DNA from 4 places in the Streptomyces melanosporofaciens genome. Region 4 is predicted to be linked to each of the others. Evidence: riboswitches for the same ligand, from Rfam matches in the RefSeq annotation. Region 4 holds a riboswitch; each other region holds the start of a gene.

Region 1 (7,438 bases), 4.0 Mb from region 4:
CGAGTGGATCGCCGCCTTCGTGGCGCTGTAGGTCGGGGTGAGCGGCAGCGGCACGAAGGCCAGGCCCGAGGAGACGGTCATCAGCGTCGCCTCCGGCTTCGCGGCCAGAAATTCCGTGAACCCGGCGATCAGGCGCAGCGGGCCGAGCAGGTTGGTGTCGACCGTGGCCTCGGCCGTGCCGAGGAAGTCACCGGTGTGGAAGTCCTCCGGCCGCATGATCCCGGCCATGGTGATCAACACGTTGGTCTCGGGGAAGCGGGTCTGGACCGTCTCGGCCGCCTTCTTGACCGAAGCGGGGTCGGTGGTGTCGATCACGACGGACTCGACACCGGGGTGCTCGGCGGTGATCCGGCGCAGTTGCTCCTCGCGGCGTCCGGCGATGATGACCTTGTTGCCCGCCGCGTGGAAGCGCAGGGCCAGGCCGAGACCGATGCCCGAGGTCGCGCCGGGGATGAAGATGGTGTTTCCGCTGATTTTCACGGTGTGGGGCCTTGTCTCTGGACGTTCTTGGGGTGGCCCCAGTCGACCCGGCGCCGCGGTGCGCAACAAGGACACGCTTATCCACTGATCGGCAGACCATGGATAAGCCTCGGCCCCGTCGGCACACTGGTCGGGAGTGAGGGATCGCGGCATGTCGGCGGCCGCCGCGGCGGGAAAGAGCGGCAGGGAGGAGAAGGCCATGGATCGCACGGAACTCGCGCAGTTCCTCCGGGGCCGCCGTGAGGCCCTCCAGCCCGAGGACATCGGGCTGCCGCACCGGGCCCGGCGGCGCACCCGCGGCCTGCGCCGGGAAGAGGTCGCCGAACTATCCGGTATGTCCACCGACTACTACGCCCGCCTGGAGCGGGGAACCGGCCCGCAGCCCTCCGAGCAGATGATCGCCGCGATCGCCCGCGGACTCCGCCTGTCCCTGGCCGAACGCGATCACCTCTTCCTGCTCGCGGGCCACGCCACACCCCGGCGCACCCTGCGCGCCGATCACATCAGCCCGGGGCTCATGCGCATCCTGGACCGGCTGCGGGACACCCCGGCGCAGATCATGGGCCCCCTTGGCGAGACACTCGTCCAGACCCGGCTGGCGACGGCGCTGCTCGGTGACCAGACCCGCTACACCGGCCCGGCCCGGAGCGTGGTCTACCGGTGGTTCACCGACCCCGCGTCGAGGCTGATCTACCCGGCATCCGACCACCCGGCCCACGGCCGCGTCTTCACCGCCCAGCTGCGGCGCACCGCGGCCCGGCAGGGCCCGCACTCACCGGCCGCGGACCTGGCCCGCCGGCTCCTGGACGAGAGCGAGGAGTTCGCGGCCATCTGGAACGAGCACGAGGTCGGCCTCACCTACACCGACGAGAAGCGCTTCGCGCACGCCGAGGTCGGCGAGCTCACCCTCCACTGCCAGTCGCTCCTCGACCCCGACCAGGACCACGCCCTCCTCGTCTTCACGGCCACACCCGGCACGGAGAGCTACGAGAAGCTGCAGGTCCTGGAGGTCATCGGCACTCAGCAGCTCGAACGGACGTCGCCGGTCACCGGGCCCTGACGGAAGGGGGCCCGGTGACCGGCGCGGTTCGGCCGGATGTGCGCGTCAGACGTAGAGGAAGCCGCCGGGGACGGTGACGGTCCCGGTGGCCGTCACGAGCGTGACGGTCGCGGTGCCGGGCACCCCGGGCGGGGTGACGCCGGAGACCGTGGTGGCGGTGGCGACCACACCGGTGGCGGGGACGCCGTTGAACAGCACGCCCAGCACGCCGCCGAGGTTGGTGCCGTTGATGGTGAACGGGGTGCCGCCGGCGGCGGGTCCGGTGGTGGGCGTGATGGTGGTGGGCACCGGGGCGGGCGGTGCGACGAAGTAGGTGAAACCGCCGGGGACGGTGGTGGTGCCGCCCGGGCCGCTCAGCACGACGGCGACGTTGCCGCCCGCGGGCGGGCCCGGCGGGGTGATACCGATCAGGCTGGTCCCGCCCGGGTTGATGGTCAGGATGGCCGACGGGACCCCGCCGAAGGTGACACTGGTGACGCCGGTCAGATTGGTGCCCGTGATCAAGTACAGGGTGCCGCCGGTGGTCGGTCCCACGGTCGGGGTGATGGAAACGGCGGTGGGCGGCGTCGGCGCCACATAGGTGTACACCTGGCTGTTGCTGGTGCCGGCCGTGGTGGTGACCAGGACCTGGACGGACCCGGGCGCGTGCGGCGGGGCTATCACCACGACGATGTCGTTGGTGGGATTCCCCGGCCACCCGCCACCGCCCCAGCCGCCGCCACCCCAGCCGCCGCCCCAGTCACCATCCCAGCCGCCGCCACCGGAACTGCTCTGGCTGACGATCTGGGCGGGCACGCCGCCGAAGGTCACGCTGATCACGTTGCGCAGGTTCTGACCGTTGAGCTGGACGAGGTTCCCACCGGCGGCGGGGCCCGAGTTGGGCACCACGGACAGCAGCAACGGCGGCCCCACCTGCGACGGGGGCCAGTTGGCCGCAGTGGGGGCGGCGGTCGCGAGAGCGGTCGAGGTCATGGTTGTTCCTCCCGGGAAGGGTTGGGGTGATATGCGCCGACGGCATGCCGATGTCGTGGGCAAGCCGCTGGTCAACGCCTCGTCGTCGCCGCGCGGTCGAGGCAGGCCGGCACCGGAGGAACGGAAAGCCGCCGGGCGGCCGGTCAGGGCGCGGGATCGATGCGCCGGATGAGGGCGGAGCTACGGGACGAACGTCCGGCTCCTGGATGGCCTACGAGGTATGAGGCACCCTCGGCGGCACGTTTCCAGTTATCCACGCCCACCCCCGTCGCTCAAGGTTCCGGGGCTGCCATCACTCGTTTGGCGCATCTGGGCGCGCCTGGCGGCGAGCTTGTATGACAAGCGCTCCGCTATTCGGGGGAACGCGCGGCCGGAGTATGGCCTGCCGTCCTCCACCGTGCCTCTAATGAGTGACATCGGCAGTGCCAGCCCGTGCGGGACCACCCGGGGAGGGAGCGATCCGATGAGCCTCGCCGCATTCCTCCTCGCCCTCGGCACCACCTGCCGTATCACCCGCTTCATCACCAAGGACACGCTGGCGGCGGGGTTCAGAACCTGGGTCGCCGACCGCTTCGGCGACGACTCCCGGCCCTCCTACCTCGTCAACTGCGGCTGGTGCACCAGCACCTGGGTCGCCGGCGCCATCGCCGTCTACGCCTCCTTGCTGCACACCACCGCGTGGTTCCACCTCCCGGCGACCGCCCTGACGCTCTCCTACCTCGCCGGGGTCGCCTCGCGGTGGCTGGACTGACACCGACCCGTACTGGACTCGAGGGAAAGGAACGGCAGCCATGGCCTGCAACTGCGGCGGAGGGGCACGTGCCCCGCGACCCGTTGTCGTCTATGAGTTGACGCTGCCGGACGGCACGGTCCGGCGCTATTTCACCTATCAGGAGGCCGACGCCGCCAATAAGCGCGCGGGCTCCACCGGAGTGATCAACACCGCCGTCCAGTGACGGCGAGGCCCGGCGAGTGGCGGTGAGGCCCGGCGAGTGACGGCGAAGACCGGGGCCGGACAATGACGGCCCCGCTGTCAGTGGTGTGCGGCAGACTGCGGCCATGGACATCACGATCAGGCGCGCGCGGGACGAGGAACTGGACGCAATCGGCGAGCTCACCGCGCAGGTGTATCTCGGGGACGGGCTCCTGGACTTCGGGGACAGTGATCCATATCTCACCACCCTGCGCGACGCCCGGCGCCGGGCCGCCGAGGCCGAGCTGCTGGTCGCGGCGGACGCGGCGAGCGACGAGGTGCTGGGGGCCGTGGCGTTCGCGGTGTACGGCGGGGGGTATGCGGAGCTGGCCCGGCCCGGCGAGGGCGAGTTCCGGATGCTGGCCGTGCGGCCGCAGTCGCGGCGGCGCGGGGCGGCCGAGGCACTGGTGCGCGCCTGCCTGGACCGGGGTCGCGCGCTGGGACTGCGGCGGATCGTGATCAGCAGCCAGCAGTCCATGACCGCCGCCCACCGGCTGTACGAGCGGCTGGGATTCGTGCGGGCCCCGGAGCGGGACTGGTCGCCGATAGCCAAGTCGGACCTCACCCTGTGGGCGTTCACGGTGGAGCTGTGACGACCGGCGGCGCGCGCCCCGGGCCGGGGGCTCGCGCGCGCCCACGGGCTCGCGTGCACGCCCCGCCACGGGCCGCCACGGGCCCCAGGTCACGGGCCACCTCCGGAACGCATTAGCACATTCATGCGAAACTCCGCACCTCGCGACACAAGATATGGGGGTGGGTGCGTCGGCCGACACAAGATGTATGCTCGTCCTCGCTGTCGCCGCAGGGGAATCCGGTGGGAATCCGGAACTGTCCCGCAACGGTGTACGTGTGCGCTTATGCGGCGTGCCCGTAAGTCCGAGCACCTGCCGACGGCCCTGTGTGAACACGTCCCCCGGCCTCGAGGGTTGGGCCGATGGACGCTGCGTGGAGTGCCTGACGTACGAGGAGTGCGGCAGCGGCATGCCCGTACGCGCCCATCGCACCCCCTCGTGGCCCCGGCCGAGCGAGGGAGAGCACCTCAGTGACCATCGCGCCCGCAGATCCGGTTTCAGAGCAGGCGGTTTCTCAGGCAGCGCACGACGCGCCCGGAACCGCCCTGCTCCGGACACTTACCGGACTCACCGCCGATCTGCCCGCCACCGACCCCGGCAAGGTCGCGGCCGCCGCCCTGCGCGGCCGCCATCCCGGCTCGGACGAGGCGGAGTTGCGTGGCCTGGCGACCGAGGCGGCGGCCGGGCTGATCGCCGAGGAGCCGGAGTACTCGCGGCTGGCCGCGCGGCTGCTGGCGCTCACCATCACGGAGGAGGCGGCCGGACAGGGCGCGGTCTCCTTCTCCACCTCCGTCCAGGTGGGCCACCGCGAGGGCCTGCTGGCCGACTCCACCGCGGAGTTCGCCGCCGCCCACGCCGCACGGCTGGACGCGCTGGTGGAGCGGGCCCTGGCCGACGGCGCCGACAAGCGCTTCGGGTACTTCGGACTGCGCACCCTCTACAGCCGCTATCTGCTGCGCCACCCGATCACCCGTCAGGTGATCGAGACCCCACAGCATTTCCTGCTGCGGGTGGCCTGCGGGCTCGCCGAGGACCTCTCGGAGCGGGCGCTGGACGAGGTGGCCGAGCTGTACCGGCTGACCAGCACGCTGTCGTATCTGCCCAGCTCCCCCACGCTGTTCAACTCCGGCACCCGGCATCCGCAGATGTCGTCCTGCTATCTGCTGGACTCGCCGCTGGACGAGCTGGACTCGATCTACAACCGCTACCACCAGGTGGCACGGCTGTCGAAGCACGCGGGCGGCATCGGCCTGTCCTACTCCCGTATCCGGGCGCGCGGTTCGCTGATCCGGGGCACCAACGGGCACTCCAACGGCATCGTGCCGTTCCTGCGCACGCTCGACGCCTCGGTGGCCGCCGTCAACCAGGGCGGCCGGCGCAAGGGCGCGGCCTGCGTCTATCTGGAGACCTGGCACGCGGACCTCGAGGAGTTCCTGGAGCTGCGGGACAACACGGGCGAGGAGGCCCGCCGCACCCACAACCTCAACATCGCCCACTGGATCCCGGACGAGTTCATGCGCCGGGTCGAGGCGGACGCCGACTGGTCGCTGTTCTCCCCGGTCGACGCGCCCGCTCTGGTGGACCTGTGGGGCGATGAGTTCGACGCCGCGTACCGCAAGGCCGAGGCCGAGGGGAAGGCCGTCAAGAAGGTCCCGGCGCGGCAGTTGTACGCCCGGATGATGCGCACCCTCGCGCAGACCGGCAACGGCTGGATGACGTTCAAGGACGCCGCCAACCGCACCGCCAACCAGACCGCCGAGCCCGGCAGGGTCGTCCACTCCTCGAATCTGTGCACCGAGATCCTGGAGGTCACCAACGACGGCGAGACCGCCGTGTGCAACCTCGGCTCGGTCAACCTCGCCGCGCACCTGGACGAGGACGGGCAGCTCGACTGGGAGCGCCTCGACGCCACCGTCCACACCGCCGTGACCTTCCTCGACCGAGTGGTGGACATCAACTTCTACCCCACGGACGAGGCCGGTGCCTCCAACTCCCGCTGGCGGCCGGTGGGCCTGGGCCTGATGGGGCTGCAGGACGTCTTCTTCCGGCTGCGGCTGCCGTTCGACTCGCCCGAGGCCAAGGCGCTCTCCACCCGGATCTCCGAGCGCATCATGCTCGCCGCGTACGAGGCGTCCTGTGAGCTCGCCGAGCGCCACGGCCCGCATCCGGCCTGGTCCGAGACCCGCACAGCGCGCGGTGTGCTGCACCCGGACCACTACACGGACGCGGTGGCCACCTGGCCGGAGCGCTGGGAGGCGCTGCGCACCCGGATGGCGAAGTCCGGGATGCGGAACTCGCTGCTGCTGGCGATCGCGCCGACCGCGACCATCGCCTCCATCGCGGGCGTCTACGAGTGCATCGAGCCGCAGGTCTCCAACCTCTTCAAGCGCGAAACGCTCAGCGGGGAGTTCCTGCAGGTCAACTCCTATCTCGTGGACGACCTCAAGAAGCTGGGCGTCTGGGACGCCCAGACCCGTGAGGCGCTGCGCGAGTCCAACGGCTCGGTCCAGGAGTTCTCCTGGGTGCCCGCGGACGTACGGGACCTGTACCGCACTGCGTGGGAGATCCCGCAGCGCGCCCTGATCGAGATGGCGGCGGCCCGCACCCCGTACCTCGACCAGAGCCAGTCGCTGAACCTCTTCATGGCCTCGCCCACCATCGGCAAGCTCAGCTCGATGTACGCGTACGCCTGGAAGCGCGGCATCAAGACCACGTACTACCTGCGCTCGCGGCCGGCCACCCGGATCGCCCAGAGCGCCCGTGGCGGCGGCGCCGCGGCCACCGCGCCCACCCCTGCCCCCATCCCCGTACAGCAGGCTCCGGCCGAGGCCGACGCGATCGCCTGCTCCCTGGAAAACCCCGAGTCCTGCGAGGCCTGCCAGTAATGTCCCCCACGTCCCAGAAGAACCTGCTCGACCCGGGCTTCGAACTGACCCTGCGGCCGATGCGGTACCCGGAGTTCTACGACCGCTACCGCGACGCGATCAAGAACACCTGGACCGTGGAGGAGGTCGACCTCCACTCCGACGTCACCGACCTCGCCAAGCTCTCCCCCGGTGAGCAGCATCTGATCGGCCGTCTGGTCGCCTTCTTCGCGACCGGCGACTCGATCGTGGCCAACAACCTGGTGCTCACGCTCTACAAGCACATCAACTCCCCCGAGGCGCGGCTGTATCTGTCACGGCAGCTCTTCGAGGAGGCGGTACACGTCCAGTTCTATCTGACGCTGCTGGACACCTACCTCCCCGACCCGGACGACCGCGCCGCGGCCTTCGCCGCCGTCGAGAACATCCCCTCCATCAGGGAGAAGGCGGAGTTCTGCTTCCGCTGGATGGACTCGGTGGAGAAGATCGACCGGCTGGAGAGCAAGGCGGACCGCCG
Region 2 (7,438 bases), 730 kb from region 4:
ACCTGTCGTTCCTGCTGGAGGGCGCGATGGCGCGCGCTGGGCTGGAAGGCGACGGCAGCCGGCTGCGGCACGCCCGCGCGATGGCGGCGGCCCTGCTGGACAGGCTGTGAGGCGGCCCACCGGACACAGCGCCCGTTCGGCGGGCGCCGGATCGTTGTGTGTGCTCGCCGCGTCCGTGCTGTGGGGTACCACCGGCACCGCGGCGACCTTCGCCCCGGACGTCGGGCCTCTCGCCATCGGCGCCGTCGCCATGGGCCTGGGCGGCCTGCTCCAAGCCCTGGTCGCGGCCCCCCGCATCGCCCGTCAGGCCCCGCGGCTGCGTGCGCGGCGCGGCACCGTACTCCTCGGCGCGTTCGCGGTGGCGGTCTACCCCCTGGCGTTCTACAGCTCGATGCACCTGGCCGGAGTGGCGGTGGGAACCGTGGTGTCGATCGGCATGGCGCCACTGGCCTCGGCCGTGATCGAACGCGTCATGGACCGGCGCCGGCTGACGCGCCGCTGGACACTCGGCGCCGCCCTGGGCCTCCTGGGCACCCTCATGCTGTGCGCGGCCCAAGCCGCTCAGGACCCCGGCGGCCGGGAGCAGCCATCCATGGCCGCCACGATGCTCGGCGTGGGGCTGGGCCTCATCGCGGCCACGACCTACGCCCTCTACTCCTGGGCGGCGCACCGGCTGATCACCCACGGCATCACCTCCCGCGCGGCGATGGGCACGGTGTTCGGCCTGGGCGGACTGCTCCTCGTGCCCGTCCTCCTGGTCACCGGCGCGCCGCTGCTCGACTCCGGGTCCACTATGGCCGTCGGCGCCTACATGGCGGTGGTGCCCATGTTCACCGGCTACGTCCTGTTCGGCTGGGGACTGGCGCATGTGCCCGCGAGTACGGCGACCACGCTCTCCCTGCTCGAACCGGCCGTCGCCGCCGTCCTCGCCGTGCTGGTCATCGGCGAACGCCTCCCCGCCGTCGGCTGGACCGGCATCGCACTCGTCCTCGCCTGCCTGGCCGTCCTCACCGCCCCCACAGCCGTCTCCGGACGGCGCCGGCAGCGGCCGGAAGGCGTGACGCCGCCACAGCGCACGGAAGCTGAGCACGCCGTTGCTCGGTCAGACCCCGGGCGGGTGCCGTAGCGGCATCCGTCGCCGAGCGGGGCGGGCGGCGAACGCTCCGCCGCCCGCCCCTCACTCCGCGGCGGAAAACCGCTTCGCGAGGTCGCGATGCCGGTCCGCGGCCAGCTTCGCCTGGTCCGTGCTGATGGTCGATCCGGGCATCCGCCCCAGCCGTTCGAGCTCGTCCGCGAAGCGCAGATGCTCCAGCCGCGCGTACTCACGGCAGGCAAGGCAGGTGACGTTCTCCGGCCGCGGAGAGGTCATCGCGTACGGCGCCCGCAGCCCGCATCCGGTGGCGATGCGGCTCGGCAGGTCACCGGCCAGCCCGAAGGTGGACGCCATCATGTCGCGGACGGCGGCGACGCCTCGGACCACCTTCGACTCGACATGGATATGCGGATCGTCCCCGCCCATGCACCCTCCCCTGCCCAGCGACTTCATGGGCCGGGGATGCTCCCGGCCGCCCGCGGATCGCAGGAGGAGTCTGCCATGTGCCCGGTGCGCCACCGCCGCCGCACCCGCCGGTTCAGGTCGCGGTCGCGGCCGCCGCCGCACGGCCCGCGGCGCGGCCCGAGAACAGGCAGCCGCCGAGGAAGGTGCCCTCCAGGGAGCGGTAGCCGTGCACTCCCCCGCCGCCGAAGCCCGAGACCTCACCGGCCGCGTACAGGCCGGTGATCGGGTTGCCGGAGGCGTCCAGGACGCGGCCGGTGAGGTCGGTCTGGAGGCCGCCGAGGGTCTTGCGGGTGAGGATGTTGAGGCGCACGGCGATCAGGGGTCCGGCGGACGGGTCCAGGATCCGGTGCGCGGAGGCGGTGCGGCTGAGCGTGTCCCCGGGGTAGGCGAGCGCGTTGCGGATGCCCATGACCTGGACGTCCTTGGTGTACGGGTTGGCGATCTCGCGGTCGCGGGCCTCGATCTGCCGGGTGAGGTCCGCCACATCGATCAGGTTGTCGCCGGTCAACTTGTTCATGCCCGCGACCAGTTGGGGCAGGGTGTTGGCGACGACGAAGTCCTCGCCCTTGTCCCGGAACCGCTGGATCGGCTCGGGTGTCTGCCAGATGCGGGAGAGGAGCTGCAGGATGTCCTTGTTGGTCAGGTCCGGGTTCTGCTCGGAGCCCGAGAGCGCGAACTCCTTGGCGATGATCTTCTGGGTGGTGACGAACCAGGAGTAGTCATAGCCGGTGGCGGTGATCGTCCCGAGGGTGTGCAGGGTGTCGTAGCCCGGGATGTCGGGGGTGGAGAAGCGCTTGCCCTTCGCGTCGAACCACATCGACGAGGGGCCCGGGAGAATGCGGATGCCGTGGCCCGGCCAGATCGGGTCGTAGTTTCTGAGGCCCTCGGTGTAGTGCCACATGCGGTCGGGGTTGACGATCCGTCCGCCTGCCTTCTCGGTGATCGCGAGCATCCGGCCGTCCACATACGCCGGGACGCCGGTGACCATGAACTTCGGAGGTGAGCCGAGCCGGTCGGGCCAGTTCCGCCGTACGAGATCGTGGTTGGCGCCGATACCGCCCGAGGTGACGATCACCACCGGGGCGTTGAGCTCGAAGTGGCCGACCATATTGCGCGAGGTGGGCTTGCCACGGGCGGCATCGCTCGGCTCCAGGATCGCGCCGCTGACCCCGGTGACGGCACCGCCGGTGACCACCAGATCGTCCACCCGGTGCCGGAACTTGAAGGTCACCCGCCCGTCCTTCGCGGCGGCCCGCACCTTCTTCTCGAACGGCTCGACCACCGCCGGACCGGTACCCCAGGTGACATGGAAACGCGGCACCGAGTTGCCGTGCCCGTCCGCGAGGCCGCCGCCGCGCTCGGCCCAGCCGACGATCGGGAACCACTGCACGCCGAGCCCGTGCAGCCAGGACCGCTTCTCCCCGGCGGCGAAGTCCACGTACGCCTCGGCCCATTTTCGGGCCCAGTAATCCTGGCCGCCGGGATCGGAGACGCCGCGGTCGAAGCCGGCCGTGCCGAGCCAGTCCTGCCAGGCCAGTTCGTGGGTGTCCTTGATGCCCATCAGCCGCTGTTCCTCGGAGTTGACGAAGAACAGGCCGCCGAAGGACCAGAACGCCTGGCCACCGAGGTTGCTCTCGGGCTCCTGGTCGAGGAGGAGCACCTTGCGTCCCGCGGCCGCCAGTTCCGCCGTGGCGACCAGCCCGGCGAGCCCGCCGCCGACCACGATGGCGTCCGCGTCCGAGGACGCCCCGGAGGCGGCGAAGGCCGGGCCCGCCGCCTGGGCGAGCGCGGCGCCGGCGAGCACACCGCCCGCCGCCGTCAGGGCGCGGCGGCGGCTGATCCCGGCGAGCGAGGCGGCATTCTCTGTGGAGTTCTCCATGGGCTGCCTTCCGGAAGGGGGTTCGGAGGGTGCGGGAGATGCGAAGGGGGTTGCCGCGACGGCAACGTGTTACCGACGGTAGCCCACGGGATGCGGGGCCGCCAGACTCCTGCTCTCAATGAGCAACTCCCGGAAGCCGTGGGGGACTTCGGCCGGTCAGCGCCCGCCGGATGACGGCTCCGGCGAGGCGCGCCGCCGTGGCGAGAAGGCGTACAGATCGAGGATGTCGGGCAGCGGTGCCACACCGGGGCCGCCCGCCGTCACCCACGCCACGATGTCCTCTGTCGCGTCCGTGCCGTTGACCAGGCCGAGCCACACCGGCCTGCCCCCGGCGGCACGTCCGGCCGCCGATGGCTGCACCACGATCACATTGGCCTGATCGCAGACGTCCAGACACGCGGAGACGCGTACGGGCGCTTCCTCACGCAGCCGCGCGATCTGCGCCGCATGGTCGATTCCGGTCACCTTGGGGCTGCCGCAGCAGCAGTCCCGGCATACGGTCACCCGGCATGGCACCGGGTCGGTCGGCCTGACAGGCATGGCGCATCGCCCTCCTCCGGGGAAGTCCGCCCCCCACGCGGCGGAGCCGCACATCGACACACCCCGTCGAGGAGGCGACCGCGTGAGTCTCCTGGCTCTCGGGTCGATGCTCGTCCCGGCCTTCCCACCCGCGCGTACGGGCAGTGGCCTGTTCGGGATCCGCTCGCCGATCACAGTGGCGGCACCGCGCCGGATTCACACCGGCTTCCTCGTTCCGCCGTCGCCTTCGTCGCCCGGCATCATCGCATCCCGGGCACCGCCGCACCATGTGGCCCCCGCTCCCAGGAGCGCCACGGGCGGCTGGACGTCAGTTCCGGCCGGCCGCCGCCCCCGCGAGGATCTCGCCCAGGCCCTGGCGGGTGGCGGCCAGCACCACCCGGTCGTGCGGCCGCAGGACATAGCCGGGGTGCAGATCCCACACCAGGGAGGGCGCCTGGGTGGCGCCGTCGTAGGGAGGCGCCGCGGCGAGGTCGCGCTGCCGGTCGGCCGGTTCCGCCGCGTCCAGTGCGATCACCCGCCAGGCGCCCGGTGCGAACGCCTCGGCGACGGTACGCCCCTCCAGTTGCGGATGCCCGGCGACATGCAGGGCGGCGAAGAGCAGCACCCGGCGCTCGACCGGTATGGCGCCGAGGACCTGACGTCCCATCATCGCTCCGGCGAACGCCGGGGCCGCCAGGCTGGAGACGCTGCGGCTGCGGGTGAGGGCGCGCGGATGGGCCGCGCGCAGCGTGCGGTAGACGGCGGTGGCGAAGCGGTCGTCGTACAGGCGCAGCGCCACCCGCAGCCGGGGCTTGACCGAGCGGGCGTACAGCGTCGCCTCCAGGTTGGTGGTGTCGACGCTGGTCAGGGCGAGCAGGGAGTGCGCCCGCTGGATCTTGGCGGCCTCCAGGACGCCCTCCTGGGTGACATCGCCGATGACCGTCGGCACGCCCAGCCTGCGGGCCAGCGGGATGCCGCGCGCCCCGGGGTCCTCCTCCACACACACCACGGGGATGTCCATCTCCCGGAGTCTGGCCAGGACCCGGGTGCCGACCTTGCCGAGCCCGAGCAGCACGACATGGCCGGAGAGGCCGCGCGGAGGGCGGCGCAGCGCGGAGGCGGTGCGGAAGGTGCCCAGCGCTTCGAGCGCGGCGGCCACCAGGACGGGCAGCATCAGCAGTCCGGTCAGCCCGGACAGCAGTTGGAGGACCTTGCGCCCGGTCGGCTCGTCCAGCGCCGGGTCGTCGATCGCCAGCACGTCCAGCACCGTGAGGTAGGCAGCGCGGAGCAGACCGGCACCGGTGAGCTGCCAGGAGGCGATGGTGAGGGCGAGGACTGCGATCGCCATTCCGGCGACGGACCAGCGCAGCCGACGGGAGAACAGCGAGGCGAGGGGCAGTCTGCGGGTGCCGAGCCGCCGCGGCGGCAGCGGTGGGCCGGTGGCGGAGACGGCCTCGAGCACCACCGTGTCGCGCCCGGTGGCGGCGGCCACCTCCTCGTCTCCGGGCAGCAGCTTGGGCCCCTCGTCCCCGCTGCTGTCCGAGCCCTCGCTGCCGCCGGGGTCGCTGGTGGTGGACGAGAGCAGGGCGAGGGTGCACAGCCCCGGGCGGGCCACCTCGTCGGGGCCGGGCGGGGTGCGCTCGGCCGCGCGCAGCAGCAGCCCGTCGGCCTGGAGGACTTTGCTGGTGCCCGCGACGGCGGTGGCCGCCAGGGCGGGGGCCGCCGTGTCGGCGTCCGACAGTACGGTGGTGGTGGCGTCCAGCTCCGCCGGGTCCATACCGGGATCGGCCACCCGCGCCGCCTCGTCGAGGAGTTCCTCCAGATGCTGGCCGAGCTTGCGGTTGTAGAGCCGGATCACCAGGCGCAGCCGGGGGTTGAGGCGGCGGGCGCGGAGGGCGGCGTGGATGTTGGCCTCGTCGTCGTCATGGACCAGGGCGAGGGCCGTCGCATGCTGCGCACCCGCCTCGGTCAGCACCTCCTCGTCCAGCGCCGGGACCTCCATGACCCGCACTCCCCCCTCCGGAGCGGGATCGTCCGCGGTCTGCCGGGGCAGCGGGACCCGTCCGACGGCCGCGCTGAACCGGCCGAAGAGCGCGGAGGCACGGCCGCCCGACCGCCATCCGGCCATGCGCTGCCCGGCCGGGTCCGCCAAGGGGGCGCCGCCGGGGATGACGACCGTCACCCGTGTCCGGTAGACGAAGTGGAGCTCGGCGGCGAGGCGGTGGGCGAGCGCGTCGTCACCGCACACGACCATATGGGCCGCCCCGAGGGGGTCGGCGGGGCGGAGGTGGAGGTGGAGAACACGACGGCGAAGCCCCCCGTTGGTCCGTGATGCCGTGGGTCGTCCGGGCGGGATACGGCGGCCGCGGTCTCCGGCGGCCGGCACCCGCGCTCCGGCGGTCATGATCAGACCGTACCTGGTGGGCTGCCCAGGGGAGTTGGGCACCGGGGGCGGGCGGCCGGGGCGCCCCGTGTGCTCACTCCCTGGGCGCTCCGCAGCGCGCACAGCGGGCGAAGGGCGCGGTGTCCTGGATCGCGCCGCAGTCGGCGCAGACCCGATCCAGCCAGCAGGCGGACTCCCCGCCCTCGGGCTCGGCGGGCGCCGGGTCCGGGTCCGCCGCCTCCCCGTTCACCGTTTCCCGGTCCGGGTCGCCGGGTCGAGCCGTGCCGCTCATCGTGTGCGCCTCCCTGTCCGGACCGTACACGGGTCCATCCTCCGACCCTCCACCCGTGACTCCGTCCCGGGAAGCGGCCCCGCCATAGATCCGATCTCTCAGACGCCAACGACCCTTGACGGGGCGTAATGGCGCCCGCCCCCTCCCCAGTTATCGGATGACTCGGTAACGTATCCGCCTCGGGAGGCAACAATGCCGAGATCTTACCGACGCTCCGCTGTGGCATTTCTGCTCTGCGGCGTCCTGGCCATGACGCTCTTCATCACCGGGCCCGCGCAGGCGAAGGACTCCGCCTGGACCGTGCGCGGCCCCTCACCCCACTCCGGTCCCCTCGCGCAGCTACGACTCGACGGAGCCTCCGGAGCGCTGACGCTCCACGTGTCCCGGGGCGGACGGACGGTGGTCGAGCCCTCGCCCGTGGGCATCGTCACCGAACGGGCGGATCTGTCGCACGGGCTGCGCTATCTGGGGCGCCACGACCGCACCGTCGTGGAGCGCTACCGCTCGACGGTCGGCAAGGAGCGCTCGCGCACGGCGCGGATGACCGAGACCCGCTTCCGGTTCCGGGGCAGCGCAAGCGCCCGGCTGGACCTCGTGGTGCGGGTCTCGGACGACGGGGTCGCCTATCGCTATGTCCTGCCCTCCGGCAGCGGCGATGTCCTCGGCGAGACCTCGGCCTTCACCTTGCCCGCGGACGCGGCCGCGTGGCTGGGCGACTACCGCAAGGACAACGAGAACCTGTTCAAGGAGTACACCGCGGCGACCGCGCCCACCGGTGAGTACATGTCCCAGGCGCTCTTCGAGACG
Region 3 (7,438 bases), 7.8 Mb from region 4:
TCCTGGGGCCCGCCTCCGGGGTTGTCGGGGCCGCCCGGGCCGTCCGGCCCGTCGTCGGGGCTGTCGGGGCCCTCCGGGCCCTGGTCCGGATCCGGCTCCGGCTCGTCCTCCTCGAACTGCCGCAGGATCTCGTCGAGTTTGTCCTCGTCGAGCCCCGGCGCGTCGAACGGAGCCCGCCGCCGGCGGTGGGGGAGCGACAGCAGCGCCGCCCCCCGGACGTCCTCGGTCCGCACGTCGGTGCGCCCGGCCCAGGCGGCCAGCGCGGTCGCCGTACGGGCGGTCACGATGTCCGCGCGCATCCCGTCCACCTCGAACCCGGCACACACCGCCGCGATCTGCCGCAGCGCGCGATCGCCCAGCCCCACCCGCGGCAGCAGGGCGCGCGCCGCCGCGATGCGCTCCCGCAGCGCTTCCTCGTCCGCCGCCCAGCGCGCCGCGAACCCCTCGGGATCCTCGTCGTACGCCAGCCGCCGCCGCACCACCTCGACCCGCTCATCGGTGTCCCGGGACGCCGCGACCTCCACTGTGAGACCGAAGCGGTCCAGCAGCTGCGGCCGCAGCTCGCCCTCTTCCGGGTTCATGGTGCCGACGAGGAGGAACCGCGCCGCATGCCGTACGGACACCCCCTCGCGCTCCACGTAGGAGGCGCCCATGGCGGCCGCGTCGAGCAGCAGGTCGATCAGATGGTCGTGGAGCAGGTTGACCTCGTCGACGTAGAGCACCCCGCGGTGGGCGTCCGCGAGCAGTCCGGGCTCGAACGCCTTCACGCCGTCCGACAGCGCCCGCTCGATGTCGAGGGCGCCGACCAGGCGGTCCTCGGAGGCGCCCACGGGCAGTTCGACCATCCGAGCGGGGCGCGCCTCGCCGGTGTCCGGCTCATGGGGTCCGTCCGGGCAGGACGGGTCGGGCGCGGCCGGATCGCAGGAGAACCGGCACCCGGCCACCACGTCGACCGGCGGCAGCAGCGCCGCGATCGCTCTTACGGCGGTGCTCTTGGCCGTGCCCTTCTCCCCGCGCACCAGCACGCCGCCCACGGCGGGTGAGACGGCGTTGAGGAGCAGGGCGAGCCGCAGACCGTCCATGCCGACGATCGCGCTGAAGGGGTAGGTGGTGGTCACGCGGCGGTACCTCCTGGTGTGCGTGGGCGTCGCGGTCCGGTGTCGGTGCGGGGGCCGGGGTTGTTCACGACGTCCCCCCTGGCGCCCCCGGAGGGACGAACGGCAGCCCCTCCGGGACGCCCTTCTCGATGAGCCGCAGCAGTGCGTCGGTGTCGGCGTGCTCCTCGATCAGGTCGCCGAGGCGGTCGAGTTGCTCCTCGCGCAGCTCGCCGAAGCGGGTGTCCGGCGCCGGTACGAACGCCCGGCCCGCCGCGGCGGCCACCCGGCGCAGAAACGCCCGCCGGAAGCCGTCGCTCTCCAGCGAGCCGTGCCAGTGGGTGCCCCACACCGAGCCCACCCGGCAGCCGTCGAGGAAGCGCTCCTCGGCCCCGTCGAGCAGTTCGGCGACCCCGTGGTGGATCTCGTATCCCTCCACCCGCTCACCGAGCGCCTCGCCCACCGGCCGGGCCAGGGTCTTCTCCGCCGCGAACCGCACCCGCACCGGCAGCAGCCCGAGCCCGGCGACCGTCCCGGCCTTGGACTCGATCTCGTCCTCGATGCGCTCCCCGAGCGCCTGGAAGCCGCCGCAGACGCCCAGCACCGGACGGCCCTCGGCGGCCCGCCGGGCGATCGCGTCGGCGAGCCCGCGCTCACGCAGCCACTCCAGCGCCCTTACGGTGCCCCGGGTGCCCGGCAGCACCACCAGATCGGCGTCGGCCAGCTCCTCGGGCCGGTCCACGAACCGCACGACCACGCCCGGTTCGGCCGCCAGCGCGTCCACGTCCGTGAAGTTGGACATCAGCGGCACGGCGGCCACCGCGATCCGCAGGACGTCCGCGCCGTAAGGGGGCGCCACGACGCTCTCCCGCACCGTGCCGCGCAGCGACACCCGCAGACCGTCCTCCTCGTCGATCCCCAGCCCGTGGGCGAACGGGAGCACACCGACGGTCGGGCGCCCGGTGAGCTCGCGCAGCATGTCCAGACCGGGCTCCAGCAGGCTCACATCGCCGCGGAACTTGTTCACCAGATAGGCGGCCACATGCCGTTGGTCCGCCGCAGACAGCAGCGCGGTGGTGCCGAAGAAGGACGCGAAGACGCCACCGCGGTCGATGTCGCCGACCACCACGACCGGAAGCCCGGCGGCGCGCGCCAGCCCCATGTTGACGATGTCGGTGCGGCGCAGATTGATCTCGGCCGGACTGCCCGCGCCCTCGCAGATCACCGCGTCATGGGTGCGCCGCAGCTCCTCCAGGCACTCCGTGACGGTCCCCAGCAGCGCCTCCCGGCCCGAGACCCGCGTCCGCCCGGAGGAGTCCGCGTCCGACGGCGGGTTCGCCGCGGGCCCCGACCGCCCGAAGTACCCGCGCGCGCTCAGCTCGCCCACCGGCTTGCCCAGCAGCACCACTTGGCTGCTGCGGTCGCTGCCCGGCTTCAGCAGGACCGGGTTCATCAGCGCGCTCGGCTCGACGCGCGCCGCGGCGGCCTGCATGGCCTGGGCCCGCCCGATCTCCGCTCCCTCCCGGGTGACGAAGGAGTTGAGCGACATGTTCTGCGCCTTGAAGGGGGCCACGCTGACGCCCTTACGGGCGAGCCACCGGCAGATCCCGGCCGTCACCACGCTCTTGCCCGCGTCGGAGGTCGTGCCCGCGACGAGCAGGCCCCCGCCCCGCGCCCCGGAACCGTCCATGCCGCCCTCACCGCGTATCCCGCTCATCCACCGCCCCTTCCAGCGGCCCGGGGCCGCCCCGTCAACGCCCTCAGGACCGGCCGGGCCGCCACGGACACCCCGAGCGCCAGGACGCCGACGCGCCGCGACAGCCGTATCGCCCGCTCGATGTCGGCCGGCTCCACCGGCCGCCCGCCGGAGTTGAGCACCGGCCGGTGCTCGACCCGGCCGCCGTACGTGAGGGTGCCGCCCAGCCGTACCCCGAGCGCGCCCGCGAACGACGCTTCCACGGGGCCCGCGTTGGGGCTCGGATGGCGTCGGCCGTCGCGCCGCCAGGCGCGCCGCGCACCGCGCGGATCGGGGCCGGAGAGGGTCGCCAGGGCCGCCGTAAGGCGCGCACCGGGCCAGCCGGCCACATCGTCCAGACAGGCCGCCGCCCAGCCGAACCGGCGGTAGCGCGGCGACTTGTGGCCCACCATGGCGTCCAGGGTGTTGACGGCGCGGAAGCCGATGAGCCCCGGCACGCCGCCCACGGCGCCCCACACCAGCGCGCCCACGACGGCGTCGGAGGTGTTCTCGGCGACCGATTCGACGACCGCGCGGGCGATCTGCGGCCCGTCCAGCGCCTGCGGATCGCGGCCGCACAGATGGGGCAGCCGCTCCCGGGCGACCTCCACGTCCCCTGCGGCCAGGGCCCCGCCGACGGCCCGTGCCTCACGGCCCAGCGTCGTCCCGCCCAGCACCGCCCAGGTGGCGGCGGCGGTCAGTGCGGCCTGCGCGCCGCCGCGCCCGCCGAGGGCCCGTACGGCGCGGGTCAGCAGTGCGGCACCGGCGGCCGCGCCGCCCGCGCACAACGCGGTGTGCAGGGCCCCGTATCCGCGGTGGTCACGCCACAGCCGGCGCTCGGCGGCCGCGGCGGCGCGCCCGAACGCGGCGACCGGATGGCCGCGGCGCGGATCGCCCGTGGCGAGATCACCGAGGAAACCGAGGGCCGCACCACACGCGAACGAGGCGTGATCGGCACGCATCCGTCAGGCCGCCGTCACGCCTCGGCGCGACGACACGTAACCAAAGGGGCCAGGGGGGCCGAAGGGGCCGGAAGAGCCAGTGGGGACAGAGGAGGCTGACGGCGTGGCGGTGCCGGGCATGGCGGTATGTCCTCACTCAGGGTCCGCGCCCTGGTTCGACTGACCGGCGGTGAAAGTCTCCTGGCTCCCGGATCCGCGCCCCTCCCGGTCTTCCAGCCCCGCGTACGAAGCGAACCGTACGGTCGAGCCGTGACCCCATACAGGCGATGGGAGAGTGCTCCCCGGTGACAGTGGCGGGACCGCGCCGGATTCTCACCGGCTTCCTCTCCTGCCGCCGTTTGGCTCGGGAAGTCCACCATGGGCCGCGAATGGCCGTCAACTCGCATATGACCCATGTCGCCCGAGTGTGCCGAGCCCCACAGACGGCGGCCGCACACGAGGCGGCCGCCGGACGGTCGGCGCTGGTCAGCGCCACCATCCGGCGGCCGGTGGGTCGATGAGGACGCGAGCCTCAGGCGACGATCAGATAGATGCCGTACGCCACGGCCGCGGCGCACAGCGCGAAGCAGGTGTACGCGCCGGCGCGCGCGAGCGCCGAGGCGCCGGCCGCGCCACCGGGTACGGCGGCCGCGCCACCGGACACCGCGGCCGCGCCGCCCTGCTCCGGCGCCGCCTTACGGGACGTCCCGAGGATGCCCAGGGTGAAGACGCCCACCATGCCGACCGTCACCACGAGGCTGACGCCGAAGACCTGGCCGAGTGCCGCCCAGTCGATGCTCATGTTCCGTGGCTCCTTAGCGGGTGCTGCTGCTCGCGGCGGCGGGGGTGGGGGTCTGCTCGGGTGTGTGCTCGGCGATGCCGCTCTCGGGGGCGGTCTCGACCGCCCTCTCGGGGGCGGAGGGCTTCGCACCCGCGGGCGGCGGGGCCACGGACCGCAGGGCGGCCGTGACGGCGCCCACCGGCTCGTGTGCGCCGACCTCGTTGACGTTGGTGTGGTCCACGGGCTTGCGGCGCGACAGCGCCCAGATCGCCCCGCAGGCCAGGACGGCGAGCACGGCCACCGCCGTGATCCCCCCGTTCCCCTGGTCGGCCAGCAGCGCGGCGGCGCCCGCCACCAGGCCCGCGGCCGGGAGGGTCAGCACCCAGGCGACCACCATGCGGCCGGCGGTCGACCAGCGCACCACCGCGCCCTTACGGCCGACCCCCGCACCCATGACGGCGCCGGAGCAGACCTGGGTGGTGGACAGCGCGAAGCCGATGTGGGAGGAGGCGAGGATGACGGTCGCGGCGCCGGTCTGGGCGGCGAAGCCCTGCGGCGGCTGGATGTCGGTGATGCCCTTGCCCATGGTGCGGATGATGCGCCAGCCGCCCAGGTAGGTGCCGAGCGCGATGGCCAGGCCCGCCGAGACGATGACCCACAGCGGCGGGTCGGAGTCGGGCGCCACCACGCCCCCGGTGACCAGCGCCAGGGTGATCACGCCCATCGTCTTCTGGGCGTCGTTGGTGCCGTGGGCCAGGGAGACCAGGGCGGCCGAGGCGATCTGCCCCGCGCGGTAGCCCTTCGCGGTGTCCTCCGAGGAGCGGCCGCGGCCGAGCCGGTAGGTGAGCCGGGTGGCGGCCACCGTGGCGATGCCGGCCACGACCGGCGCGGCGACGGCGGGGATCAGGACCTTCATGACGATCGCGTCGCCGTTGACCCCGTCCAGCCCGACGGAGACCACGGTGGCGCCGATCAGGCCGCCGAACAGGGCGTGCGAGGAGCTGGAGGGGAGTCCGGCGAGCCAGGTCACCAGATTCCACAGGATCGCCCCGACCAGTCCCGCGAAGATCACTTCTGGTCGGATACCGGAGTCCTCGTCGATGATCCCGCCGGAGATGGTCTTGGCCACCTCCACGGACAGGAACGCGCCGACGAGATTGAGGACGGCCGACATCGCCACCGCCACCCTGGGACCGAGTGCTCCCGTGGAGATGGTGGTGGCCATGGCGTTAGCCGTGTCGTGGAAGCCGTTCGTGAAGTCGAACACCAAGGCCGTGACGATCACGATCCCGATGAGAAGCGTGATGTGTTCCATACACCCGGTCAATCAGTTCGAAGGTCGTTAGTGGCACGGTGAACGTAAGGAAACAGGGTGAACGGGAGGTGAACTGAGTAGGGCGTCAGGGTGACGTGGTTGCGGGAGTGTCAAAGCCTGGTGAATTCAAGCCTACTTCCCTATGTCGTACGGGGGTTGAGCCTCGGTCGAAGGCCGCCGGAGGAGACCTCGGAACCGGCCCCGCGGCCGCCCGCCGTTCACCCTCGTTCACCGCACCGGGGCGGCTGCCCACGAGGCGCGGTCGTAGACGTGCGCGGCGCCCGTTCCGGGCCCGCCATCGCCCGGCCGCCGGACGCCTGGAAGGATCGGGCCCCGGAGGTGAGGGCAGGTGACCCAGTCGCGATCCACGCGGCAGCCGCAGCCGCGGCTGACCCACCCCCTGCGCCAGGCATGGACGCAGGTGGTGAGAACGGCCCGCAGAACCACCGCCGACGGCCTGGTCGTCGGCACCTCGGGCAATGTCTCGGCCCGGGTCGGTGACACCGTCCTGGTGACCCCGAGCGGCGTCCCCTACGACCGGCTCGGCCCGCGGGACGCCGTCGCCGTCGACCTCGACGGACAACAGGTCCTCGGCACGCTCGAGCCCACCAGCGAGCTGCCCATGCACCTGGCCGTCTACCGGGAGACCGACGCCGAGGCCGTGGTCCATACCCACGCCGTCCACGCCACGGCCGTCTCCACGCTCGTCGACGAGCTCCCCGCGATCCACTACATGACCGCCGCCCTCGGCGGACCGGTCCGCGTCGCGGCCTATGCCCTCTACGGAACGGACGAACTGGCCGACGCCATGATCGAGGCGCTGCGCGACCGCAGCGGCTGTCTGCTGCGCAACCACGGCACCGTCGTCCACGGCGCCACCCTGGACCAGGCGTTTGACCGCACCGCCCAGCTCGAATGGATGTGCCGGGTCTGGCTCACCGCGGTCTCCGTCCCCGGCCGCACCCCCACCCTGATCCCGCCGGACGAGCTGCGGCGCGCCGCGGACAAGCTCAGCGGCTACGGCCAGCCGAGCTGAACCGCCGGGCACGCGCCCGAACCCGCACCGCACGCGCCCGGGCCCGGCCGGGCGGTCACCCGGCCGGGCACGCCCGCTGGCCGGGGGCCGCCTCCCCGCCCACACTGGGAGAGATGCGCCTGCGGACAACGGCGGCCGCGGCCGCCACCACCCTGCTCGGTGCCGGCGTGGCCGCGGTGGCGGCCGGACGGTACGCCACCGACGCTGCGCTGAAACCGGCCCCCGACCGTCCGCTGCCGAACGAGCCCCCGCTCACCGTGCACGCGACCGCGGCCGGCCAGATCACCCTGACCCGCTCGCTCGCCTCGCTGCGCCCCGGCGTCTACGGCCTCACCGGCCGCGCCTGCCACGCCGTCGTCGGCCCCGTCATCGAGGACGCCCCGCACCCCGCCGACTGCGTGGTGCGCCGCCTGGAGCGGGTCACCCACGGAGACCTCACCCCCGGCACCCGGGTACGGCTGACCCCCCAGGTGTACATCGGCAATCCGCGGGACGCGCTCGGCATCGAGCACGCAGAGATCGACGTGCCCGGCGAA
Region 4 (7,438 bases):
CGGGAGCCGGACGTCGGATTCGGCCGCTGGGACTGCCAGTGGAAGAGCACCACCAGCGAGTACGAGGTGGACTTGCGCTTCGACCAGGGCGACCTGCCGCGCGACAAGAGCGCCCGGTCGACCAAGCTGGGAGATCGCCATCGCCAGGCCATCGTTCTGCCGGAGAACGAGGGCCGGGGGAGCTGTCGCGTCGAGGTGGTCCATCGTGACTACACCGGCTTGGACCGGGTGAAGGGGACCGAGCGGGTGGCCCTGGTCATCAAGGGGGCGGGCGCCAAGGGCCGCCCCTGCGAACTGGCCACCGATCTCGCCGGCTCGGCCGCCGCCGCGCTGCCACCCGCCTGAACCGCGACCGGCCACGGCGGGAGCAGCAAGCGGACGGCGCCTAGGGAAGACGGGCGCGCCAGATGAGCGATGTCTTCTCCACGCTCATGGCCAGCTTCTCGGCGGCCGGATCGGCACCTGCCGAGCGCTGTGCGTGGGCGATCTTCGACGCCTGGTCGAGGTGTTCGCGCATCGCCGCGAGGAAGAGCGCGTCGAAGGCGGCGCCCTTGGTGCCCTTGAGGATGCGCAGTTCGTCCTCGGTCACCATGCCGGGCATGTCGTGCCCCTGGTGCGGGTTGGTGTCGGGGACGCCCGCGCGGGCGAGTAGTTCTCGTAGCTGGACGAGTTCGCCGCGGTAGGCGGTGGCCACCGGTTTCGCCCACTTCTCCACCCCGGCGTCGGAAGAGTGGCCCGGGACGAGGTTCAGCAGGAGGGTCGCCTGGTCGTCCATCGCGATCATCAGCTGGATCCAGCCGATATCGGTGGAGTTGAAGGTCCCCGATGTCGCCTGCCCGCTCGGGGACCGGGTGGCGGGGTGCCGCGCGGCCGACGTCGACCGCGCCTCGCGTGGCGGTTCCCCGTCGCCGCATCCAGCGGTGAGCAGCGTGGCGGCGGCGAGCAGCGCCGCCACGGACACCGTGCGCCGTGTGACGGTTGCCGCTGTCATGTCGACTCCCCTCGTCTCGCATGGGCGGAGCCCCGGTGACGGGACTCCGCCCACCGGCACGGCGGTGTCGCCCTGCCGGGCCGCCTGGCCTGCCCTTTCCGCCTCCGTCAGGGACGGCCGTCCGCACCGCACTTGATGATCACGTTGATGCAGTCACGCACCCGCCGGGCCATCTCGTCCTCGGGCCAGGCGTTGAAGAAGTCACCGTGCATGGTGTACCCGGCACCCGACGCCAGCTTGAAGCGCCCGGGGTCGCCGCTGACCGGATAGCGGAGCACCTGACGCAGCTTCGGCACGGCGACCGGGTGCGTCGCCGGGCACTGGCCGCCGACCGGGTAGGCCATGTGACTCTTGTGATCGGGGGAGTCCAGGTCCTTGCCGTTCCAGCACTGCGGGAAGTCGAGGTAGGACTCCAGCATCGAGCCGGCCGGGCAGTTCACGAAGTCCTTGGAGGGGTTGACCTCTCCGTGGTGCAGACAGGACCAGCGTGCGATGGACGTGGGGTCGCCGACCCCGGTGGCCTTGGCGTTGCCCGCCACGATCCGCAGCCCCAGGGGGAGCGGCTTGATGGTGGCGATCACGTCGTCGCGCACGCCTTCACCGAGGTAGTAGAAGGTGGTGCCGGTGGGCTCGACCTCTTTGCCGTTGTCGTAGAGGGTCGGGGTCCAGTACGACGACAGGTCGACGGTCGGGCTGCAACTGGTCCGTCCCCTCTGCAGGGCGGCCAGATCGGTGCGCGCGTTGGTCGAGTCGTTCCCGAAGAAGCTGTGCATATGGGACGCGCCGGGGAGCCCCGGGAACACGATCGGGTCGTCCGGCAGCCGGTGGGTGAACGGGCACTCGGCGACGAACTCCGCGACGCGCACCGGCGCCTGGGCGCTCCGCGGGCTCGACGTCGCGCCCGCCGTGTCGGTGGCGCGCAGATCGGCACGCGCACTGGCCGGGCCGATGGAGAGCAGGGACAGGGCGAGGCCGAGGGCGGCGAGGACGACGCCGGGACCTCGCCGGCGGCCGAGGACACGCCGTAAGGGTGGGAAGCGCGGGGGTGTAGGGGACATGACTCTCCTTTCCGTGCACGCACGGAAGAGCGAAAAGAGTGGGAGAGAGCCCAGCGGTGTGGTCACGCGGGGCGGCCGAGAGAGCGCTCTCTCGGAGCGATGCTGCGGACGCTAGAGGTGGCCCACGTCACTGTCAAGAGTCCGCGGCAAGGACGGTCATGAGCCCTCTGCAAAGAGGGCTCGGAGTCCGCGGCAAGGAGGGCAAGAGCCCGCGGCAGCTTGTCCGCGGCGCCCGCTCGGTCAGTCCTCGGAGCCTGGATCGGTCCGCTCGGCCGAGGGCAGCAGGTGAATGAGCAGCAGAACGATCCCGGAAATCATGAACACGCGCGTGGCGGCCTCCAGACCGTTCCACTTCTCCGACTGCCACATGGCGAACCACTCGCCGCCGATGCCGATGAACCCGGCGCCGAACAGCAGCATCAGCATCAAGAGCCCCACGGTGCTGGCCTGCCGGGCGCGGCGGACGCGGTCTGCGGACGGACCCGCGAACCACAGGGCCGTCGCGGCGAGGAGGACGAGAGCGGCGAGGGTCTCCCAGGCGATGATGGCGACATAGGCGGTGTCCTGGAGCGCGGTGGAATCGATGGCCCGCCACATCAAGTCCTCGTCCTTGAACGTGGTGTCCATCGCCAGGACATGCCGCACGAACTGCTGGTTGCTGTCGAAGTCGGTGATGTTCCCGAAGGCGACGAGCGCGATGTACAGCGCGATCGTCCCGGTGAGCACCCCCGAGGTCATCGCGTAGATACGGGGTGAACGTATTCTGCCGGTGCGCTCTGTCACGATGACCTCTGTCTCCCGTTGGATCCCGCTGACCATGAAGCGTGCGGGAGCCGTAGCGTACAACTGACCGGATCAGGGCGAGTGGTGGACGCCGTACGGCTGCCGAGCTGAGCCGACGGCGGGGAGACGTGGGTCACATGCGTCCATGTCACAGGGGGTCGGGCCACCTCGTCTCAGAGGTGTAGCCACTGAACGACTTCGGAGGAGCACACCATGGACGCGCGACTGAACTACTCCGCCAGCCAGACCGCCGGCAAGGTCCTGAGGCCCGTCATGGCGGCGGGCAGGGCGGTCAAGGAATCGCCGCTGCCGGCGGCGACGCAGGAGCTGGTGGCGATTCGGGTGAGTCAGATCAACGGCTGCGCCGTCTGCATCGACATGCACACCAAGGAAGCCACCGCGGCCGGTGAGACTCCGGTGCGGCTGAACCTGGTCGCGGTATGGCGGGAGGCCACCGTCTTCACCGATGCCGAGCGGGCCGCGCTGGCGCTGGCGGAGGAGGGGACCCGGATCGCGGACGCGGCCGGTGGGGTCGGCGACGAGGCGTGGGCGAATGCCGCCAAGCACTATGACGAGGAGCAGCTCACCGCCCTGGTGATCCTCGTCTCCTTCATGAATATGGTGAACCGGCTGAACGTCATCACCCAGCAGCCGGCGGCCGGTGACTACGAGGCCGGGCAGTTCCACTGACCGGCATCGGTGACGGCAACCGCATCGGCAACGGGCCCTGGGGAGGGGAGTCGGCGTGAACAAGGTCGAGGAGTTCGAGGAGCTGCGGCCGCTGCTGTTCTCGATCGCCTATCGGATCCTGGGCAGTGTGAGTGAGGCCGAGGACGCGGTGCAGGAGACCTGGCTGCGCTTCGACGGCTCGACGACCCGGCCCACGTCGACCAAGGCCTATCTGTCGGCCACGGTGACGCGCATCTCGATCGATGTGCTGCGCTCCGCGCGCGTGCGACGGGAGGAGTACGTGGGCCCGTGGTTCCCCGAGCCGCTGCTCAGCGATCCGTATCAGGACCCGGCCCGGGCTGTGGAGCTGGCCGACTCGGTGTCGATGGCGGCGCTGTTGCTGCTGGAGCGGCTCAGCCCGCTGGAGCGGGCGGTGTTCGTACTGCGGGAGGTGTTCGCCTTCGGGTTCGACGAGGTCGCCACGGCGGTGGGCCGGTCGGAGGCGGCCTGCCGCCAGCTGCTGGTGCGGGCGCGGCGGCATATGGAGGCCGGTCGGCCGCGGTTCGAGGCGGACCGGCGGGAGCGGCAGGAGTTGGCCACGCGGTTCTTCGACGCGCTGAAGGACGGCGACGTGGGCGCGCTGCGCAATCTGCTGGCCGCCGATGTGCAACTGGTCGGGGACGGCGGCGGCAAGGCCCCGCAGCTGGCCAAGGCCGTCATGGGCGCGGAGAACGTGGCCCGGCTGCTGGGCACGGTCTTCCCCTGGCTGCTGCGGATCGACGTGTCCTTCGAGCTCCATGAGGTCAACGGCCAGCCCGGCGCGGTCTTCCGCGAGCGGGACGGCAAGGTGCTCCAGGCTCTGGTCCTCGATGTGCTCGACGGGCGGATTCAGGCCATCCGGGCGGTGATCAATCCCGACAAGCTCGGCCACCTCGGGCCGGTCGGCGACGCCTGGGCCGTCGACCGCGAGGTGAGGCAGGCCCGTCGGCGGCCGAACTGACCCCGGGACGTGGCCTTCCACTCCGTGACCGGTCCGACACCCTGATCGTTCGACGATCTTGATAGTCTCGGGGAGCCAGTCGTGCCACATCCGAGGCCAGGGAATCCGGTGGGAATCCGGAGCTGACGCGCAGCGGTGAGGGGGACGGGCGGGGCATGTGACACCACTGGGAGGAGTCCGTGACGGCCGCGAGGCCGCCGCGAACGAGCACCGGGAAGGGACCCCGTCCGGACGAGCCCGAGTCCGAAGACCTGCTGGCACCTCCGCGCCCCGTGGGCGGGGAGGACGTCCGTAGGCCAGGCTCCGCGTACGAGCCCCGACAACCGAGGCATGCCCGTGCTCTGCTCTGCCCGCCGTACCGCGGCCCTCCTGCTCGCCCCCGCCCTCCTGCTCACCGCGTGCGGTGGCTCCGGCCACGACGGCGCGGACGCCACCCAGCCCGCCGGTGCGGGCTATCCGCGCACCATCGACAACTGCGGCCACAAGGTCACGGTGAAGTCCGCCCCGAAGCGGGCCCTCTCGCTCAACCAGGGCACCACGGAGATCCTGCTCTCCCTCGGCCTCGCCGACCGCATGGTGGGCACCGCCACCTGGACCGACCCGGTGATGAAGGGCCTGGAGAAGGCGAACGCGACGGTGCCGCGCCTGGCGGACAACGCGCCGTCCTTCGAGAAGGCACTGGACATCGAACCCGACTTCGTCACCGCCTCGTTCGTCTCCACCCTCGGCAAGGGCGGCGTGGCCACCCGCGACCAGTTCGAGAAGCTGGGCGTGCCCACGTATGTCTCGCCGTCCGACTGCTCGGCGGGCCGGGACCCCGACAGCGGTGGCGATGGCTCCCGCAGCACGCCACTGACCCTGGACACCGTCTACGCCGAGATACGCGACCTGGCCCACGCGTTCGGCGTCGACGAGCGCGGCGAGAAGCTCATCGCGCGGTTGAAGCAGCGGGTGCGTACGGCCACCGAGGGGCTGGACGCCCCCGGCGTCTCCCTCATGTACTGGTTCGCCAACTCCCAGTCGCCCTACCTCGGCGGCTGCTGCGGCGCGCCGGGCGCCATCACCCGGGCCGTCGGAGCGAAGAACGCCTTCTCCGACACCCACGACGAGTGGCCACAGATCAACTGGGAGACCGTGGCCGACCGCGATCCGGACGTCATCGTCCTCGGCGATCTCACGCGTAAGCAGCAGACCGCGGAGACCGCCAGGGCCAAGATGCGTTTCCTGGAGACCAACGCCGCCACCCGCAATCTCACCGCCGTGAAGAAGAAGCGGTACGTCCTGCTGAGCGGGCAGGCCATGAACCCGTCCATCCGCACCGTCGAAGGGGTCGAGCAGGTCGCCGCCGGGCTGCGCCACTTCGGACTCGCCAAGTGAGCACCCGCCTCCTGCTGCTGATCGCGGGAGGGCTGGCCGCGCTCTTCGCGTCGATCGCCTTCGCCGTGACCATCGGCCCCGCCGACATCTCCACGGCCGACGTCTGGGCAGCGGTCACCGCCCATCTCGGCCTGGGCGAGAGCACGTTGCCACCGCTCCGGGACGGCATCGTGTGGAACCTGCGCATGCCCCGCACCCTGCTCGCCGCGGTGTGCGGGGCGGGGCTGGCCCTCTGCGGGGCCGTGATGCAGTCCCTGCTGCGCAACCCGCTGGCCGACCCCTTCGTCCTCGGGGTGTCCTCCGGCGCCTCCACAGGTGCCGTCACCGTGGTCGTCCTCGGCGTGGGCGGCGGGGCGGTGTCGCTGTCGGCGGGCGCGTTCATCGGCGCGCTGCTCTCCTTCGGGCTGGTCCTGGCGCTCAGCCACAGCCTCGGCGGCAGCACCGACCGCGTGGTGCTCTCCGGGGTGGCGGCCATGCAACTGTTCTCCGCGCTGACCTCGTTCACCGTCCTGACCTCCGCGGACGCCGACACCACCCGCGCCGTGCTGTTCTGGCTCCTCGGCTCGCTCACCGGCGCCGGCTGGAGCGATGTGCTGCTGTGCGCCGTCGTCCTGGCCGCCGTCCTCCTGGTCTGTCTCGGACACGCCCGCACCCTGGACGCGTTCGCCTTCGGTGAGGAGGCCGCGGCGGCGCTCGGCGTCCGCGTGGCCCGCACCCGCCTGGTCCTGCTGTGCGCGACCGCGCTGCTCACCGCGACCCTGGTCAGCTCCGCCGGGGCCATCGGCTTCGTCGGATTGGTCCTCCCGCACGCCACCCGCGCCCTCACCGGGTCCGGCCACGCCCGCCTCCTGCCGGTCACCGCGCTGGCCGGAGCCATCTTCCTGGTGTGGGTGGACACCGCCGCCCGCACCGTGATCGACCCCCAGGAGGTCCCGGTGGGCGTGGTGACGTCCCTCATCGGCGTACCGGCCTTCGTCGCCGTGCTCTACCGCGGCCGGAGGAAGACATGACCGACCCCCTTCCCCCCGCCACCGCGGACGCGGCACCCGGACTCCGCGCGGACCGCGTCAGCCGCCGCGCCGACGGCCGGCTCATCGTCGACGACGTCACCCTCGCCCTGCGCCCCGGCGAGACCCTGGGCCTGCTCGGCCCCAACGGCTCCGGGAAATCCACCCTGCTGCGGCTGCTCGCCGGCATCCTCGCCCCCTCCGCCGGAGTCGTCACCCTGGACGGCCGCGCACTGCCGCGGGTCGGCCGACGCGCCACGGCCCGCCGTATCGCCACCGTCGAACAGCACGCCCACACCCAGACCGAACTGACTGTCCGCGAGGTCGTGGCGCTGGGCCGGATCCCGCACCGGCGCGCCTGGTCGTCGTCCACCGCCACGGACATCCGGGCCGTCGACGCCGCCCTGGAGCGCACCGCACTGACCGACCGGGCCGGTCAGTCGTGGCACACCCTCTCCGGTGGCGAGCGCCAGCGCGCCCAGATCGCCCGGGCCCTCGCCCAGGAACCGTACGAGCTGCTGCTCGACGAGCCGACCAACCACCTCGACATCCA

Evidence for each region. A riboswitch is a leader RNA that binds a small molecule or an ion and turns the genes downstream of it on or off. The one in region 4 is predicted to bind cobalamin.
Region 1: it holds a riboswitch for cobalamin, as region 4 does, so the genes downstream of both, BLV72_RS23040 (ribonucleoside-diphosphate reductase subunit alpha) here and BLV72_RS39490 (ABC transporter substrate-binding protein) in region 4, are expected to answer to the same signal.
Region 2: it holds a riboswitch for cobalamin, as region 4 does, so the genes downstream of both, BLV72_RS36265 (hypothetical protein) here and BLV72_RS39490 (ABC transporter substrate-binding protein) in region 4, are expected to answer to the same signal.
Region 3: it holds a riboswitch for cobalamin, as region 4 does, so the genes downstream of both, BLV72_RS06320 (cobalamin biosynthesis protein) here and BLV72_RS39490 (ABC transporter substrate-binding protein) in region 4, are expected to answer to the same signal.

Annotation. Positions count from the first base shown of each region.
Region 1 is NZ_FNST01000002.1:4,664,344-4,671,781, reverse strand. It holds gene BLV72_RS23065 (SDR family oxidoreductase) at 1-480, opposite strand, end outside; gene BLV72_RS23060 (helix-turn-helix transcriptional regulator) at 680-1,540, shown strand; gene BLV72_RS23055 (IPT/TIG domain-containing protein) at 1,586-2,512, opposite strand; gene BLV72_RS23050 (hypothetical protein) at 2,976-3,263, shown strand; gene BLV72_RS48020 (DUF7196 family protein) at 3,304-3,468, shown strand; gene BLV72_RS23045 (GNAT family N-acetyltransferase) at 3,572-4,078, shown strand; cobalamin riboswitch at 4,232-4,391, shown strand; gene BLV72_RS23040 (ribonucleoside-diphosphate reductase subunit alpha) at 4,528-6,942, shown strand; gene BLV72_RS23035 (ribonucleotide-diphosphate reductase subunit beta) at 6,942-7,438, shown strand, end outside.
Region 2 is NZ_FNST01000002.1:7,896,434-7,903,871, reverse strand. It holds gene BLV72_RS36285 (TetR/AcrR family transcriptional regulator) at 1-110, shown strand, start outside; gene BLV72_RS36280 (DMT family transporter) at 107-1,126, shown strand; gene BLV72_RS36275 (hypothetical protein) at 1,178-1,519, opposite strand; gene BLV72_RS36270 (FAD-binding dehydrogenase) at 1,632-3,437, opposite strand; gene BLV72_RS36265 (hypothetical protein) at 3,594-3,977, opposite strand; cobalamin riboswitch at 4,047-4,224, opposite strand; gene BLV72_RS36260 (NAD-binding protein) at 4,285-6,360, opposite strand; gene BLV72_RS36255 (hypothetical protein) at 6,434-6,631, opposite strand; gene BLV72_RS36250 (glycoside hydrolase family 97 protein) at 6,824-7,438, shown strand, end outside.
Region 3 is NZ_FNST01000002.1:827,348-834,785, reverse strand. It holds gene BLV72_RS06330 (putative cobaltochelatase) at 1-1,118, opposite strand, end outside; gene BLV72_RS06325 (cobyric acid synthase) at 1,183-2,811, opposite strand; gene BLV72_RS06320 (cobalamin biosynthesis protein) at 2,808-3,791, opposite strand; cobalamin riboswitch at 3,946-4,163, opposite strand; gene BLV72_RS06315 (hypothetical protein) at 4,303-4,572, opposite strand; gene BLV72_RS06310 (inorganic phosphate transporter) at 4,586-5,866, opposite strand; gene BLV72_RS06305 (class II aldolase/adducin family protein) at 6,216-6,902, shown strand; gene BLV72_RS06300 (alpha/beta hydrolase) at 7,016-7,438, shown strand, end outside.
Region 4 is NZ_FNST01000002.1:8,621,567-8,629,004, forward strand. It holds gene BLV72_RS39460 (serine/threonine-protein kinase) at 1-345, shown strand, start outside; gene BLV72_RS39465 (DUF305 domain-containing protein) at 386-991, opposite strand; gene BLV72_RS39470 (DUF1996 domain-containing protein) at 1,099-2,049, opposite strand; gene BLV72_RS39475 (DUF2165 domain-containing protein) at 2,290-2,787, opposite strand; gene BLV72_RS39480 (carboxymuconolactone decarboxylase family protein) at 3,046-3,522, shown strand; gene BLV72_RS39485 (RNA polymerase sigma-70 factor) at 3,578-4,501, shown strand; cobalamin riboswitch at 4,547-4,774, shown strand; gene BLV72_RS39490 (ABC transporter substrate-binding protein) at 4,838-5,878, shown strand; gene BLV72_RS39495 (FecCD family ABC transporter permease) at 5,875-6,888, shown strand; gene BLV72_RS39500 (ABC transporter ATP-binding protein) at 6,885-7,438, shown strand, end outside.